4 regions of the Streptomyces sp. NBC_00080 genome follow, and region 1 is predicted to be linked to each of the others. Evidence: riboswitches for the same ligand, from Rfam matches in the RefSeq annotation. Region 1 holds a riboswitch; each other region holds the start of a gene.

Region 1 (3,709 bases):
GGTTCGGGGCGCGCACCGGCGACCACGCCGGGCTCGGCGACTGGCGGCCCAACCCCGACCGCTTCCCGCACGGGCTGAAGCCCCTCGCCGACCAGGTGCACGACCTCGGCATGCAGTTCGGCATCTGGGTCGAGCCCGAGATGGTCAACCCGGACAGCGAGCTGTACCGGGCGCACCCCGACTGGGTGCAGTTCCAATCCGGACGAAGGCGGACGGAGTTCCGCAATCAGCTCGTGCTGAACCTCGCGCGCGAGGACGTCCAGGAGTACCTCTGGGAGCAGCTCCACGGGCTCCTCTCCAGCGCGCCCGTCGACTATGTGAAGTGGGACTTCAATCGCTGCTTCACCGACGCCGGCTGGCCGGACGAGCCCTACCCGCAGCGCCTCTGGGTCGATCACGTACGGGCCCTGTACGCGCTCCTGGACCGGTTGCGGGAGGCTCACCCCGGGGTCGCCTTCGAGTCCTGCTCCGGCGGCGGCGGGCGCATCGACCTCGGGATCATGAGCCGCACCGACCAGGTGTGGACCTCCGACAACACCGATCCGCTCGACCGGCTCGACATCCAGCACGGCTTCAGCCAGATCCACCCTGCCCGGGTCATGGCGGCCTGGGTCACCGACAGTCCCAACGCCCAGCTCAACGGTCGGGTCAGCTCGCTGCGCTTCCGTTTCGTCAGCGCCATGGCCGGCGTGCTCGGTGTCGGCGGGGACCTCTCGCAGTGGAGCGAGGAGGAGCTCGTCGAGGCGCGCCGATGGGTGGACCTCTACAAGGAGATCCGGCCGCTCGTGCAGCAGGGCGACCTCCATCGGCTGCGGCCCCCGGCGGGCGGCCTGAGCGCCGTCCAGTACGTGCGCGGTGACGAGAGTGTCGTCCTCGCCTGGCTCCAGGCGCAGCGGTTCGGCGAGCCCGTCCCGGCGCTGCGGCTGCGCGGACTCGACCCGACAGCATCGTACGAATGCCGTGAAACGGGCGAAGTCCACCGGGGGGCGGTGCTGCTTCATCACGGGCTGCGCACCGGACTGCGAGGCGACCTTGATGCGACGGTTATCCGGCTGCGTCGCATCTGAGGTTTCTGTCCGAATTGAAGCCTTAATTCCAACTCGCTCTGGAATAAAGGAACCTGGAGAGCTGTCACGTGAGCAGCGTCATATCCGTGACCGTACGTCGTCCGTCATGTTCACGTAATCCGCATGCTTTTCCAGGGTGCTTGGCGGTGAACGGGCCCCCTGTCTCACGGAGTGTGACCGGGGATTCGCACAGCGGATCAAGAGAAAGGCGTTAGCGGCGCAACCTCTGCTTGTCCCTGTGCGTCCTGGTCGCTTACGTTCCACACCAATCCGGACGGACGCCGAATCCTGCCACCGCCCGGAGTCCGCACACTCACCCGTATCTGGCAGGAGCGGGGGACCCACAGGCACAACCGCCTGTTCCGGTCTCCGGAACAGGCTTTGGGGTAAAGCCGCGCCTCGGCGCGGCCGGGCATCTCCAGTCCGCACCCGACAGCTCACCTCGCAGGCGCCGGAGAGGAATTCGCCATGCCCGCGAAGGGTAAGCACCGCCGTCCGAAGACCCAGCGCTTCACTCGTTCCATAGCCGTCGCCGGAACGGGCGGCGCCGCGCTCGCCCTCCCGCTCATAGGTGCCGCCGGCGCACACGCGGCCCCCGCGCAGTCCGTCGCGCAGTCGGCTTCCCAGGCCGTTCCGGAAAAGGCCGTGCAGTCCGTGCCGGTGGCGCAGAAGACGGCCACCGCCACGACGGCCACGTCCTACACCGTGCGCTCCGGTGACTATCTGTCGAAGATCGCCGACGAGCAGAACGTCAGCGGCGGCTGGCAGAAGCTGTACCAGGACAACCGTCAGGCCGTCGGCAGCGACCCGTCGCTGATCCACCCCGGGCTGAAGCTCTCGATCGGCAAGAAGGCCGCGAGCACCGGTTCGTCGTCCGGCTCGTCGTCCGGTTCCTCCTCGTCCGCCCCGTCGAAATCGAAGGCGTCCGGAACCAAGTCGTCGTCCTCTTCGTCCTCTTCCTCCTCGTCGTCCGGTTCGTCCTCCTCGAAGGCGGTCACCCAGGCCGCCGAGAGCGGTACCGGTTCCTCCAGCGGTTACGCGCTGCCGGTGGCGGGCGCCACCGTCGGCACCGCCTACCACACGGCCGGCAGCATGTGGTCCAGCGGCTACCACACCGGCACCGACTTCGTCGTCCCGACCGGCACCTCCCTCAAGGCCGTGGGTGCGGGCACCGTCGTCTCCGCGGGCTGGGGCGGCGCGTACGGCAACCAGGTCGTCATCAAGCTCGCCGACGGCTACTACGCCCAGTACGCCCACCTGTCCCAGCTCTCCGTCTCGGCCGGCCAGACCGTGACCGCGGGCCAGCAGGTCGGCCTCTCCGGTGCCACCGGCAACGTGACCGGCCCGCACCTGCACTTCGAGATCCGCACCACGCCGGACTACGGCTCCGACGTGGACCCGATCGCCTACCTCCGCTCGCACGGCGTCTCCGTCGGCTGACCTCCTCCGACTCCGACGACCTCCCGCCTGACAGCGGCCGAAGGCCGGACCCCGATCCCCGGGTCCGGCCTTCGGCACGTCCGGGGACGGCAGGGCCGGGCAGGCGGTGTCGGACTTTGCGCGTTCATGATCGTTCTATTGCGTTCAGTACGACCACCTGAAGACGTACTACGTCGGCTACGGCGCCAACACCAACACCAACACCACGACCCGGCTGCGCCGCTATGTCGGTGAGGCGGGGGTACGTCCGCTGATCCACGACTACACCGAGCCGCTGCTCGTCGCGAACGAGCCGAACCACGTCCGTATCGTCTCCGACGGTTCGGCCGTCCGCTGGTGGAACAACGGCCGGCTCGTCTTCGACCACACCGACCCGGAGCCCTGCACGGGCGGGCACTTCGCCTTCCGCACCACCTGGAGCCATTTCCGGATCAACGACTTCCGGGCGTGGTCCCTTATTCCCTGATTGGCGAAGTCTTTAAGGGTGTCTTATCTCACCGCCCGTCAACCCCTTCCTACGATCGCGTAGGTCACATTCGAAGGTGAATGATGAACTGCTGTGGCAGACGATTCGAAGAGTGACGACAGATCAGTGATCGGGTCGTACGTGGCGGTGGGGGACAGCTTCACCGAGGGCGTCGGCGACCCAGGTCCCGACGGGGCGTTCGTCGGCTGGGCGGACCGCTTCGCGGTCCTCCTCGCGGACCGGCGGCCCGAGGGCGACTTCAACTACACCAACCTCGCGGTCCGCGGGAAGCTGCTCGACCAGATCATGGAGGACCAACTCCCCAGGGCCGTGGAACTCGCCCCGGACCTGGTCTCCTTCTGCGCGGGCGGCAACGACATCCTCCGTCCCGGTACCGACCCGGACGAGGTCGCCGAGCGTTTCGAACGCGCGATCTCGGCCCTGACCGCCGCAGCCGGCACGGTCATGGTGACCACCGGCTTCGACACCCGTGGCGTCCCCGTGCTCAAGCATCTGCGCGGCAAGATCGCCACCTACAACGGGCACGTCCGCGCCGTGGCCGACCGCTACGGCTGTCCGGTCCTCGACCTGTGGTCGCTGAAGTCCATCCAGGACCGCAGGGCGTGGGACGGCGACCGGCTCCATCTCTCCCCGGAGGGGCACACGCGCGTGGCACTGCGTGGTGGGCAGGCCCTCGGCCTCGAGGTACCGGCCGACCCGGAGCAGCCCTGGCCGC
Region 2 (3,709 bases), 2.3 Mb from region 1:
CCCGTAGGGGTCCCGGGGTCAGCCCGCCCGGTGGACCACCGCGTCGCAGAGTTCCATCAGCGCCGCCTTCGCGTCGCACTCCCGCAACGGCGCCAACGCGGACCGCGCTTCCTTCGCGTACCGCACGGTGTCCCGGCGGGCCTGCTCCAGCGCCGGGTGGGCCCGGAGCGCCTGAAGCGCCTCGGTGTGCCGGGCGTCGTCGGTCAGGTCGGAGTCCAGCAGCTCGCACAGCGCGATGTCCTCGGGCAGCGACAGCCGCGCCGCCCGCTCCCGCAGCCGCAGCACGGGCAGCGTGGGAACGCCCTCGCGCAGGTCCGTCCCCGGCGTCTTGCCCGACTCGTGCGAGTCGGAGGCGATGTCCAGGACGTCGTCCGCCAGCTGGAAGGCGACACCGAGCCGCTCGCCGTACTGCGTGAGCACGTCGACGACCGTCTCGTCGGCGCCGGACATCATCGCCCCGAAGCGGCAGGCCACGGCCACCAGCGAGCCGGTCTTGCCGCCGAGCACGTCGAGGTAGTGGTCGACCGGGTCCCGCCCGTCCGTCGGCCCCGCCGTCTCCAGGATCTGCCCGGTGACCAGCCGCTCGAACGCCTCCGCCTGTACCCGCACCGCCTCGGGCCCGAGGTCGGCCAGGATGTGGGAGGCACGCGCGAAGAGGAAGTCACCCGTGAGGACGGCGACGGAGTTCCCCCAGCGGGTGTTCGCGCTGGACACCCCGCGCCGCACGGCCGCCTCGTCCATCACGTCGTCGTGATACAGCGTGGCCAGGTGGGTCAGCTCCACCACGACGGCCGAGGGCACCACACCCGGCGCGTACGGGTCCCCGAACTGTGACGCGAGCACCACGAGCAGCGGCCGGAACCGCTTCCCGCCCGCGCGTACGAGGTGCTGGGCGGCCTCCGTGATGAACGGGACCGCACTCTTGGTGGCCTCGAGCAAGCCTTCCTCGACAGCCGCCAATCCGGCCTGGACATCGGCTTCCAGAGCCTGGTCCCGCACGCTCAGCCCGAACGGCCCGACGACGGTCACGAGGGGTCTCCTGTCTGCTGGTGTCTACTGGCGATTACGCGGTTTGTCGATAGGTCTCTGCCATCACTCAAGTCAGCGTATCCGGTCACGTTTCGATCACCGATAGCCCCCACGTCCCGCGGGCTCGAATGGACTCGCCCGGGAGGCCCCCGCAGGCCAGGCGCCATCGGATCACGCCCGATATGTTTTTGATCAGCTCATATGAGCGGACATGGAGAGAGTTTCCGGGAACTGGAGATTCATGTCCCGGAGCGGGGCTCCCGTCGACCCGACGCGCCCGTCCGACCCTCTCGCCACGTGACGACGATCACGCATTCCCCCCAGCCTTCCCCCGTGACGCATCGGGCGCGAAGGAAGGCGATTCCGTCACACCCCCCTCCGCCGCCCAGCACCGGTGCTTTAACAATGAGTTGGGGCTAATGCCCGTTTCGCCGCTCTTGTGAACGCTGGTGAGTTGGCTCACTGCCCGCGGAGATCCGGTCCGGGTTCACCCTTCACCGATTCTCCGCACCCCTCAAGCAAGTTGAAGCTTTGCACCGACAAAGGATCAAGCACCTCATAGGCCACAGACCAAGGTCAATAGGGGTGATCTGTGAATCCGGTACTTGTTTCGGACATGTGCTCTCGCATACGTTCCCGGCCTGTCGGGCGGAACGCCGAATCCTGCCGCCGCCCGAACACCCATCGATAACGCTCGGCAGGAGCGGGGGAACCAGGTAAGTCGCCGAAACGGAATTTCCGGATGTCTTGGACACACAAGGCGTTTCGGACAGACCGTACGGCTTGGGGTTAAGCCGCGACCGTCAGGACGCGACCGGGCAGCTCCCGCCCGAACCCGACAGCTCACCTCGCAGGCGCCGGAGAGGAAATTCGACATGCCCGCTGCCGCTCAGCCGCGCCGCAACCGTTTCATCCGCACGCTCGCCGTCGCCGCCACCGGCGCGGCCGTGCTCGCTCTCCCCGTCCTCGGGGCGACCACCGCCTCCGCGGCGACCCCGGCCGTCTCCACGGCCACCAGCCTCGGCTACGCCAACAACCTCGACGGCTGGATCCGCGCCTCCCTCCAGGTCATGGGGCAGCACGGCATCCCGGGGACGTACAACGGCATCTACCGCAATGTCATCCGCGAGTCCTCCGGCAACCCCAACGCCATCAACCTCTGGGACTCCAACGCGGCCGCGGGCATCCCGTCCAAGGGACTGCTCCAGGTCATCGACCCGACCTTCCGCGCCTACCACGTCAGCGGCACGTCGTGGGACTCGTACGACCCGGTCGCGAACATCACCGCCGCCTGCAACTACGCGGCCGCGCGCTACGGCTCGATCGACAACGTGTTCGGCGCGTACTGATCGTCCCGCCGGCCGGTCACCGGTCACCGGTTGTCGGCCGCCGGGGCCCGGGGCTCGGCGGCCGGTAGCCGGTAGCCGGTAGCCGGTAGCCGGTTACGGAAACAGACGTTCGAGGACGACGGCCACGCCGTCGTCCTCGTTCGACGTCGTCACCTCGTCGGCCACCGCCTTGAGCTCAGGATGGGCGTTGGCCATGGCGACGCCCCGGGCCGCCCAGTCGAACATCGGGATGTCGTTGGGCATGTCCCCGAAGGCCACGGTGTCCTCGGGCCGCAGCCCCAGGTGTTCGGCGGCCAGGGCCAGACCCGTCGCCTTGGTGATCCCGCAGGGCTGGAGTTCGACCGTGCCCGGCCCCGACATGGTGACCGTGGCCAGCGAGCCGACCACCGAGCGGGCCGTCGACGCCAACTCGTCGTCGGACAGCGTGGGATGGCGCAGCAGCACCTTGCTGATCGGCTCGCACCACAGGTCGTCGCGCCGGCCGACGCGCAGGGCGGGCAGCGTCGGGTGCGGCATCCGGTAGCCCGGCTCGATGAGCGTCAGCCCGTCGACACCGTCCTGGTCGACGGCCGCGTACAGCTGCCCGACCTCCGCCTCGATCTTGCCGAGCGCGGTCTCGGCCAGCTCCCGGTCAAGGGTGACCGACCACAGCAGACGGTCCGCGCCGGCGTCGTACAACTGCGCGCCCTGCCCGCACACCGCGAGCCCCCTGCTGTGCAGCCGGTCGAGCAGCGGGCGCACCCGGGGCGCGGGCCGTCCCGTCACCACCAGGTGGCGTGCGCCGGCGGCCGCCACCCGCGCGAGCGCGTCGAGCGACCGGTCGGAGAAGGTGTCGTCGCCCCGGAGCAGCGTCCCGTCCAGGTCGGTGGCGATGAGGGAGTACGCGGTGCGCGCGGCATATGCGGTGGGTGCGGCCATGATCAGAGAATACGGATCCCGGGCCCCCCGGGTTCGACGCGAACCGGCCGACGTCCAAGTCCTGTCCGGTTCTGCCAACTCCCCTTGTACGCCTGGCTCACGCGTGGCTGCCGACCGACGCAATGAAACGGCTTTCTGGCACATAGCCGGGTAGCGGACGGTTAAAGGCCTCTGCACCGATTGGCAACAACATACGACGCTACCTACCGCGATGCCCGGGTGGACCGGTACCGTCCAGGTGTCCAGGGGGGACTTGATCGGGGGGTCAGGTTGAGCAGTGGGCGCATTCGTGTGCTGAGGCCGCAGGACCTCGGCGAGGGGGAGAGGGAGCGGTGGCGCGCGCTGCGCGCCGCGTCGACGCTGCCGCGAAACCCCTTCATGGAACCGGAGTTCACCGACGCCATGGGCCTGGT
Region 3 (3,709 bases), 6.3 Mb from region 1:
ACGGCCTGGTGGACGGGATCATCCCCAGCCGCAAGGCATCGGCCGGCGCGCCCGGCGGGAGGTGAGCCGCCGATGGTGCCCGAGCTGCCGCCACTGCCCGCGCTGACCCGCGCGGAGGCCGAGCTGATCGACGGTTATCTCGACGTGGTCGACATGCTCGGCCGGATCAATCCCGCCCACCACGGCGACACCTACCGCGGACTGCGCGCCGCCCAGGCGCTGGTGACCAAGGCGACCGCGCTGCGCGACGCGCTGACGCTCATGCACCAGCGGGGCGAGAGCGAGCTGCACGCGCCGACGCTCGCGCGGGCGCTGCGCGTGCTGGACGGGGAGCGCCGTACCGCGCGTGTCACGCTGCCTCCGCTCTCCGACAGTTGACCCGGGCGACCCGCCTCCGGTCCGGACCGCTCGCGCCCAGGACGTGACGACCGGACCGGAGTTGAAACGACCCATAAGAGGTACCCCCGTTCAGCGGAGCGTCTACTGCTCCCCCGACCCCCGCGAGGTTGCGCAAAAGGGCGCTCTTCGGGCGGAATAGCGGGCTCCACCGCTGGTGGGAGCCCCTGGGGTGCCTTGACACCTGATCGCCCATCAGGGTGTCCACCCGAACGGGTGAGTGGTGAGTAACCCCACAAATCCCCGGTTCCGTTGGGATTTTCGGACATCGGTGAGCCAAGATCCCTGACTGACGACAAGCCCCCGCCACAAGAGGCGGGGCGGTCCGGGCGGACGCCGAGTCCTGCCGCCGCCCGGATGACCGGTCGACAGGAGTGCATCGGCAGGAGTGGAGGACCCAAGCACGACGGGTCGCCGGAACGGTCACGCCATGACCGGGCCGAGCAGCCCTTGGGGTGAAGCCGCAGCAGCGGCCGGGCAACTTCGCCAGCCCGAATCCGACAGGTCATCCTTCACAGGCGGCTGACGAAGGGTTGCGCATGACTGCGCTCAATCGTGTCCCGTCGCTCATGGCCAGGGCCGGTACGGCCTCGGCTTTCGCCATCGCCGCCGTGGGCGGCTCGGTCGTGGTCCCGGGGCTCGCCCCCGACGCCGCGGCCGCCACACCGGCGACGAAGGCGCTCCAGATCGCGGCCTCCAAGAAGGGTGCCCCGTACAAGTACGGGGCCACCGGGCCGAAGAGGTTCGACTGCTCCGGGCTCACGCTGTACTCGTTCAAGAAGGCGGGCAAGAGCCTGCCGCGGACGGCGTCCCAGCAGTACAACAAGACGAAGCACATCAAGGCGTCGAGCCGCAAGGCAGGCGACCTCGTGTTCTTCCACTCGGGCTCGAACGTCTACCACGTCGGGATCTACGCGGGTAAGGGCAAGATCTGGCACTCGCCCAAGACCGGCGACGTGGTGAAGCTCCAGAAGATCTGGACCAAGAGCGTCTGGTACGGGCGGGTCCGCTAGGGCCTGGCCGGGTCACGGGCTGGTTTCCCGGGGTGGTGGGGGCGTCCTGACACGCCTTCACCGCCCCGGGAGCTCACCCTCCGCCGGGGCCGCCAGGGCGCCGGCCACCGGCTCCGCCGCCGGGACGGCCCACGGGAGCTCGACGGTGACCGTCTTGCCGCCCTCCCGGGTGGGCCGCACTCTCAGCCTGCCGCCGCACTCCGCGGTCAGCCATCGAATGATCACCATGCCTCGGCCGTTGTCCTGCTGGACGGCGGCCGGCAGTCGTTTGGGGAAGCGCGGGTGGCTGTCGGTGACCCCGACGCGCAGGTGTTCGTCACGGTCGAGGGCCAGGTCCACCGTGAAGGTGGGTGACTGGCCGAAGGTGTGCTGTACGGCGTTGGTGGCGAGTTCCGAGACGATCAGCCGGATGGCGTCGGCCAGCTCCGCGTCCGCCGGCAGACCCCACTCCCCGAGGGCGCCCGCCACGAATACGCGAGCAGCGTAGACCGAGGCGGGATCGCTCGGCAGAGTGACGGATGCTTCCAGGTGATCTGCCATGGCGACGTCGACCCTTTCCCACGGGACCGGGAGCCCGACACGGTGCGGATGGTTCGAGTACGGTCCCGGACTGGTGCTTCTTCGCCAGACTGCCATTACCGCGCCGGTCACGGGTGGGATCCACCGAGATATGCATATATCTGTCGCCCAATGCGGTGAACTCTGCGACGGCAGAGCGTATTTGGTCGGCCCGATAGGAGTAAGGAGGAGCCCATGCAGCACGGTCCCGCGGTGCGCCGCCGGAAGCTGGGCGCCGAACTGCGCAATCTGCGCGCCCAGGCGGGCCTCACCAGTGGTGAGGCGGCCCGGCTCGTGGGCTGGCACCAGTCCAAGGTGAGCCGCATCGAGACCGGTATCAGTGGATCGAAACCGGCCGATGTGCGGTTACTCCTCGACACCTATGGTGTGGCGGATCCGCAACTGCGGGAGCTGATGTTGGCGTTGGCGGGCGACGACGGCAGTGGCGGCCGGGACCACTGGTGGCACGCCTACCGCGGGGTGCTGCCGCCCACCTACCGGGACTTCATCAGTCTGGAGTCGCAGGCGAGTGCGATGCGCACCCTGGAGACGACGGTGGTACCGGGGCTGTTGCAGACGCCCGAGTACGCGCGCGCGGTGACCAGGGCATCCGTGGAGCGCGGCGCCGAGGATCAGCTCGACACCCTGGTGGAGGTGCGGCTGGCCCGCCAGGACGTGCTGCGCGCGCAGCCGCCGCTGGAACTGAGCGCCGTACTGGACGAGGCGGTGCTGCGAAGGGAGGTGGGCGGGCCCGAGGTGATGGCACGACAGCTCGGTCGGCTCGTGGAAGCCGCCCGATTGCCCCAAGTTCGGCTCCAGGTACTGCCGTTCGCCGCCGGAGCGCATATCGGGGTAACCGGCCCTTTCGTTATCTTCTCATTTTCGCGCACTTCTGATCTGGATGTGGTTGTTCTCGACCACTTGACGAGTAGCCTCTATCTCGAACGGAAAGAAGACCTCCAGGCCTACACCGAGGCCTTCAACGCCCTTCGGGCGCATGCCCTTTCGCCCGGGGACTCATCGGATTACATCGCCGCGATAGCCGACGGCGCGTAAGGAGGCACCATGTCCGCACCACCGCGGAACGTACCTTCCAGTACCGATCCCGACCGACTCCCTGATGTGCGATGGCTGCGCAGCAGCTACAGCACGGGAGCGAACAACTGTGTGGAGACGGCCCGGCCGGCCTCCGGCCCCTGGGCCGGCCTGCTCGCCGTTCGCGACTCCAAGGACCCGGCCGGACCCGCCCTGCTCTTCTCCCCCGAGAGCTGGTCGGGCTTCACCGCCGTGTTCTCGAAGGTCGCGCCGGTCCGCTGACCGCACCGCAGTAGTCAGAGGCGGTCCACGGCCGTGTCACGCCGACTCATGGTCGTGTTTCGCCGATCACCCGTACAGCGCGTTCCAGCTCGGCCCCGGAGAGGTCCGCACGCGCGGTCAGCCTGAGGCGTGAGATGCCGTCGGGCACGGAGGGAGGACGGAAGCAGCCCACGGCCAGGCCTGCCGACCGGCAGTCCGCCGCCCAGCGCACGGCCCCCTCCGGGGACGGCGCACGCACGGAGACGACCGCGGCGTCCGGACGCACCGCTGCCAGGCCCGCGGCCGTCAGGCGCGCGTGCAGCTCGCCCGCCACCGCACGCGCGCGTGCCGCGCGCTGCGGCTCCCGGCGCAGCAGCCTCAGGGCGGCCAGCGCCGCCCCCGCCGCCGCCGGGGCCAGGCCCGTGTCGAAGATGAACGTCCGGGCC
Region 4 (3,709 bases), 900 kb from region 1:
AGCTGTTCCCGGCCACCGCGCGGATGTCGCGGCCGCGCCAGGGCACCGCGGAGACGGTCGAGAAGATCGACTCCGCCGCCGTACGCGCCTTCTACGACAAGCACGTCCGTCCCGCCACGGCCACCGCCGTGGTCGTCGGCGACCTCACCGGTGTCGACCTGGCGGTGCTCCTCGGCGACACCCTGGGTGCCTGGACGGGCTCCTCGGCCCAGCCGCGGCCCGTGCCGCCGGTGACCGCCGACGACGCCGGCCGGGTCGTCATCGTGGACCGTCCGGGCGCCGTGCAGACGCAGTTGCTGATCGGCCGGATCGGTGCCGACCGGCACGACCGCGTGTGGCCCGCGCAGGTGCTCGGCACGTACTGCCTCGGTGGCACCCTCACCTCCCGGCTGGACCGTGTCCTGCGCGAGGAGAAGGGCTACACCTACGGTGTCCGCGCGTTCGGGCAGGTGCTGCGGTCCGCCCCGGACGGCTCGGGCGCCGCGATGCTCGCCATCAGCGGCTCCGTCGACACCCCGAACACCGGCCCCGCTCTGGACGACCTGTGGAAGGTGCTGCGCACCCTCGCCGCCGAGGGGCTGACCGACGCCGAGCGTGACGTCGCCGTGCAGAACCTGGTCGGTGTGGCCCCGCTGAAGTTCGAGACCGCCGCGGCCGTCGCCGGCACGCTGGCGGACCAGGTCGAGCAGCACCTGCCCGACGACTTCCAGGCCACGCTGTACCAGCAGCTCGCCGCGACCGGCACGGTGGAGGCCACCGCGGCGGCCGTGAACGCCTTCCCGGTGGACCGGCTGGTGACCGTCCTCGTCGGTGACGCGGCCCAGATCAAGGAGCCGGTCGAGGCCCTCGGCATCGGCGAGGTGAAGGTCGTGTCCGCGGAGTAGTTCCCGGCAACGGCACGCGCGTGTGGGGGCCCTGGTCGACGAAAGCGTCACCAGGGCCTCCGTATGTCCGAATTGAGGCGGAGGTTGCCCGTCTGCCCTGTGGGATGCGCTACAAAAACCGGGATCCGTTTGAGGATTGAAACCCGCGCCGCTTAGCGTCATCCGGGCTGTTCGTCAGGCAGTGCGCCGCAGCCGCGGCACCGGACAGTCATCGCCGAGTCCCCGTACGGCGCGAGCCAGGGGAGCCGGGGACCCACTTGTGAAGTCCCTGGGGTGAATCGGACGCCCGCGCGTGAACGCGAGGGGGTCCGTAGGAGACCTTCCTGCTCCGAACCCGTCAGCTAACCCGGTAGGCGAGAGGGAAGGAAAGGACACCCCCAACTTCATGGCGTTCACCTGCGCCACCGGGAAGCACCGTCGGCCCAGCCGGATGCAGCGCACCAGCGTCCGCGCGGCGGGCATCGCGGCGCTCACCACCACCGGTGTCATGGCCACGGTCGCCTCCACCCCGGCCTTCGCCGCCGAGCCCACCCCCGAGCAGACCGGGCTGATCCCCGTGGTCACCGCCGGCGAGTCCGTCGTCGAGCAGATCGACGACCAGGTCGCCGTGCAGAAGCACGCGGCCTTCGAGGAGGCCGCCCGGCAGGCCGCCGCCAAGAAGGCCGTGGAGGAGCGCGAGGCACGCGTGCGTGCCGCCCGCGAGGCCGAGCGCAAGCGCCTCAACACCTTCGTGCTGCCGATCGCCGGTTCCTACGTCTCCACCGGCTACCAGGCCAGCAGTTCGCTGTGGTCCTCCGGCAGCCACACCGGCATCGACTTCCACGCCGCGAGCGGTACCTCCGTGCACGCGGTCGGCTCCGGCACCGTGGTCGAGGCCGGCTGGGGCGGGTCGTACGGCAACCAGATCGTCATCAAGATGCACGACGGGACGTACACCCAGTACGGTCACCTGTCGTCCCTCGCGGTGTCGGTGGGCCAGACGGTCACCCCGGGCGAGCGGATCGGCCTGTCCGGCGCCACCGGCAACGTCACCGGCCCGCATCTGCACTTCGAGGCCCGCACCACCGCGGAGTACGGCTCGGACATGGATCCGGTCGCCTACCTCCGCACGCACGGCGTGAACGTCTGACGACCCACGGCGACAGATCGTCTTGCCCCGGCCCTCCCGGCCGGGGCTTTCGCCGTTTTCGAGGCCCTGCTGTCCAAAAAATATCCCTGGATTCCGGCCCGCCATCGGAAATCCCCGCCCATTGCAATAGAGTCACGGAACACACGTCAATCGTCGACGTTTCACGGGGATTAAGGCGGAGGTCCGTCATGCGTATTCCGGCGCACTCGGTGTGCACGGCCATTCGGGACGACATCGTCGCGGGTGTCTACGAGCGCGGCAGCCGCCTCACCGAGGAACTCCTCGCCCGCCGCTACGGCGTTTCCCGCGTCCCCGTCCGAGAGGCGCTGCGCACGCTGGAGGCCGAGGGCTTCGTCGTCACGCGGCGGCACGCGGGCGCGTGCGTCGCGGAGCCGACCGAGCAGGAGGCCGCGGACCTGCTGGAGATGCGCATGCTCCTGGAGCCGCTCGGCGCCTCCCGGGCCGCCCAGCGGCGCACCGAGGCCCATCTGAAGGTGCTGCGCGGCCTCGTCCGGCTGGGCCAGGAGCGGGCCAGGCGGGGCAACAGCGAGGATCTGCGCTCTCTGGGGGGCTGGTTCCACGAGACGCTCGCCCAGTCCTCCGGGAGCCAGGCCCTGACGTCGATGCTCACCCAGCTGCGCCACAAGATCGCCTGGATGTACGCGGTGGAGGCTCCGGCGAACCCCGTGGAGTCCTGGGCGGAGCACGGCGCGATCGTGGATGCGGTGGCGCGCGGCGACGGCGAGCGTGCGCGGGCGATCACGGCGCTGCACACCGAGCGCGCGACGGGCGCGCACCGGCTGCGCTTTTCCGGCGGCCCCGAGCGCGCCGACCGTGTGAGGACTTCGCAACCTCCCGTAAACATGACGGGTCTGCGGCATTAACACGAGGGCCGTATACAAAGAGGGGATAATTCGCGGGGGATTATTTCTGCTGCCCGTAAAGGGAAATGCGAAGGGCTCGCCCGATAATTCGGACGAGCCCTTCGGGGTTTAGCGGGACGGCACCTTTGGAGCGACGAACACCGCCCCCGTCAATTGAGCACCCCCGAGGGCGCGCAACCACCTCCGCGAGTGCGGCGGCGGCTCAGGCGCAAAGGGGGCGGCGCGCTCAGACGGTCTCGGGGAGCTCCTCGAGACCCTCGGCGACCAGCTTCGCCAGACGGTCGAGGGCGGCGTCCGCGCCGTCGGCCTCGGAGGCGAGGACGATCTCCTCGCCGCCCTGGGCGCCCAGGCCGAGAACGGCCAGCATGGAGGCCGCGTTGACGGGGTTGCCGTCGGCCTTGGCGATCGTCACCGGGATACCTGCGGCCGTGGCGGCCCGGACGAAGATGGAAGCGGGGCGGGCGTGAAGGCCCTCGGCCCAGCCGACGTTGACGCGGCGCTCAGCCATGTGATGCTGCCCTTCAGTGTTCAGGTTGTCTAGACCAGTGTTCCACACGTGAAGCGTGTGAGGGAGGGGTCGTGTGTCCCCTCCCGACGTGGTCGTCGGATCGCGGCCTCGATCCGACGAATGTCCTCCACAGACTGCCTCGCGCCGTTGTCGTACGCGAGCCGTACTCTGGGCCCCATGCAGAGCGCGTCGGACCGGCACGAGTACCCCGCCCACTGGGAGGCCGACGTGGTGCTGCGCGACGGCGGCACCGCGCGCATCCGCCCCATCACCGTCGATGACGCCGAGCGCCTGGTCAGCTTCT

Evidence for each region. Region 1 has a riboswitch for cyclic di-AMP ahead of OHU34_RS07545 (peptidoglycan DD-metalloendopeptidase family protein). Riboswitches for the same ligand answer to the same signal wherever they lie in the genome.
Region 2: another riboswitch for cyclic di-AMP. It lies ahead of OHU34_RS17740 (transglycosylase SLT domain-containing protein); the one in region 1 lies ahead of OHU34_RS07545 (peptidoglycan DD-metalloendopeptidase family protein).
Region 3: another riboswitch for cyclic di-AMP. It lies ahead of OHU34_RS35860 (C40 family peptidase); the one in region 1 lies ahead of OHU34_RS07545 (peptidoglycan DD-metalloendopeptidase family protein).
Region 4: another riboswitch for cyclic di-AMP. It lies ahead of OHU34_RS11280 (M23 family metallopeptidase); the one in region 1 lies ahead of OHU34_RS07545 (peptidoglycan DD-metalloendopeptidase family protein).

The regions. Positions count from the first base shown of each region.
Region 1 covers NZ_CP108235.1:1,686,739-1,690,447, reverse strand. Annotated here, with positions in the region: gene OHU34_RS07550 (alpha-galactosidase) at 1-1,067, shown strand, start outside; cyclic di-AMP (ydaO/yuaA leader) riboswitch at 1,372-1,531, shown strand; gene OHU34_RS07545 (peptidoglycan DD-metalloendopeptidase family protein) at 1,536-2,507, shown strand; partial or broken gene OHU34_RS07540 (DUF6250 domain-containing protein) at 2,653-2,973, shown strand; gene OHU34_RS07535 (SGNH/GDSL hydrolase family protein) at 3,100-3,709, shown strand, end outside.
Region 2 covers NZ_CP108235.1:4,005,953-4,009,661, forward strand. Annotated here, with positions in the region: gene OHU34_RS17735 (polyprenyl synthetase family protein) at 19-1,029, opposite strand; cyclic di-AMP (ydaO/yuaA leader) riboswitch at 1,674-1,901, shown strand; gene OHU34_RS17740 (transglycosylase SLT domain-containing protein) at 1,905-2,378, shown strand; gene OHU34_RS17745 (HAD family hydrolase) at 2,472-3,296, opposite strand; gene OHU34_RS17750 (GNAT family N-acetyltransferase) at 3,588-3,709, shown strand, end outside.
Region 3 covers NZ_CP108235.1:8,013,716-8,017,424, reverse strand. Annotated here, with positions in the region: gene OHU34_RS35870 (ATP-dependent Clp protease proteolytic subunit) at 1-65, shown strand, start outside; gene OHU34_RS35865 (hypothetical protein) at 73-378, shown strand; cyclic di-AMP (ydaO/yuaA leader) riboswitch at 721-932, shown strand; gene OHU34_RS35860 (C40 family peptidase) at 936-1,409, shown strand; gene OHU34_RS35855 (ATP-binding protein) at 1,467-1,949, opposite strand; gene OHU34_RS35850 (helix-turn-helix domain-containing protein) at 2,163-3,023, shown strand; gene OHU34_RS35845 (DUF397 domain-containing protein) at 3,033-3,284, shown strand; gene OHU34_RS35840 (8-amino-7-oxononanoate synthase) at 3,331-3,709, opposite strand, start outside.
Region 4 covers NZ_CP108235.1:2,585,159-2,588,867, reverse strand. Annotated here, with positions in the region: gene OHU34_RS11285 (pitrilysin family protein) at 1-884, shown strand, start outside; cyclic di-AMP (ydaO/yuaA leader) riboswitch at 1,087-1,255, shown strand; gene OHU34_RS11280 (M23 family metallopeptidase) at 1,270-2,013, shown strand; gene OHU34_RS11275 (GntR family transcriptional regulator) at 2,202-2,897, shown strand; gene OHU34_RS11270 (HPr family phosphocarrier protein) at 3,124-3,405, opposite strand; gene OHU34_RS11265 (GNAT family N-acetyltransferase) at 3,583-3,709, shown strand, end outside.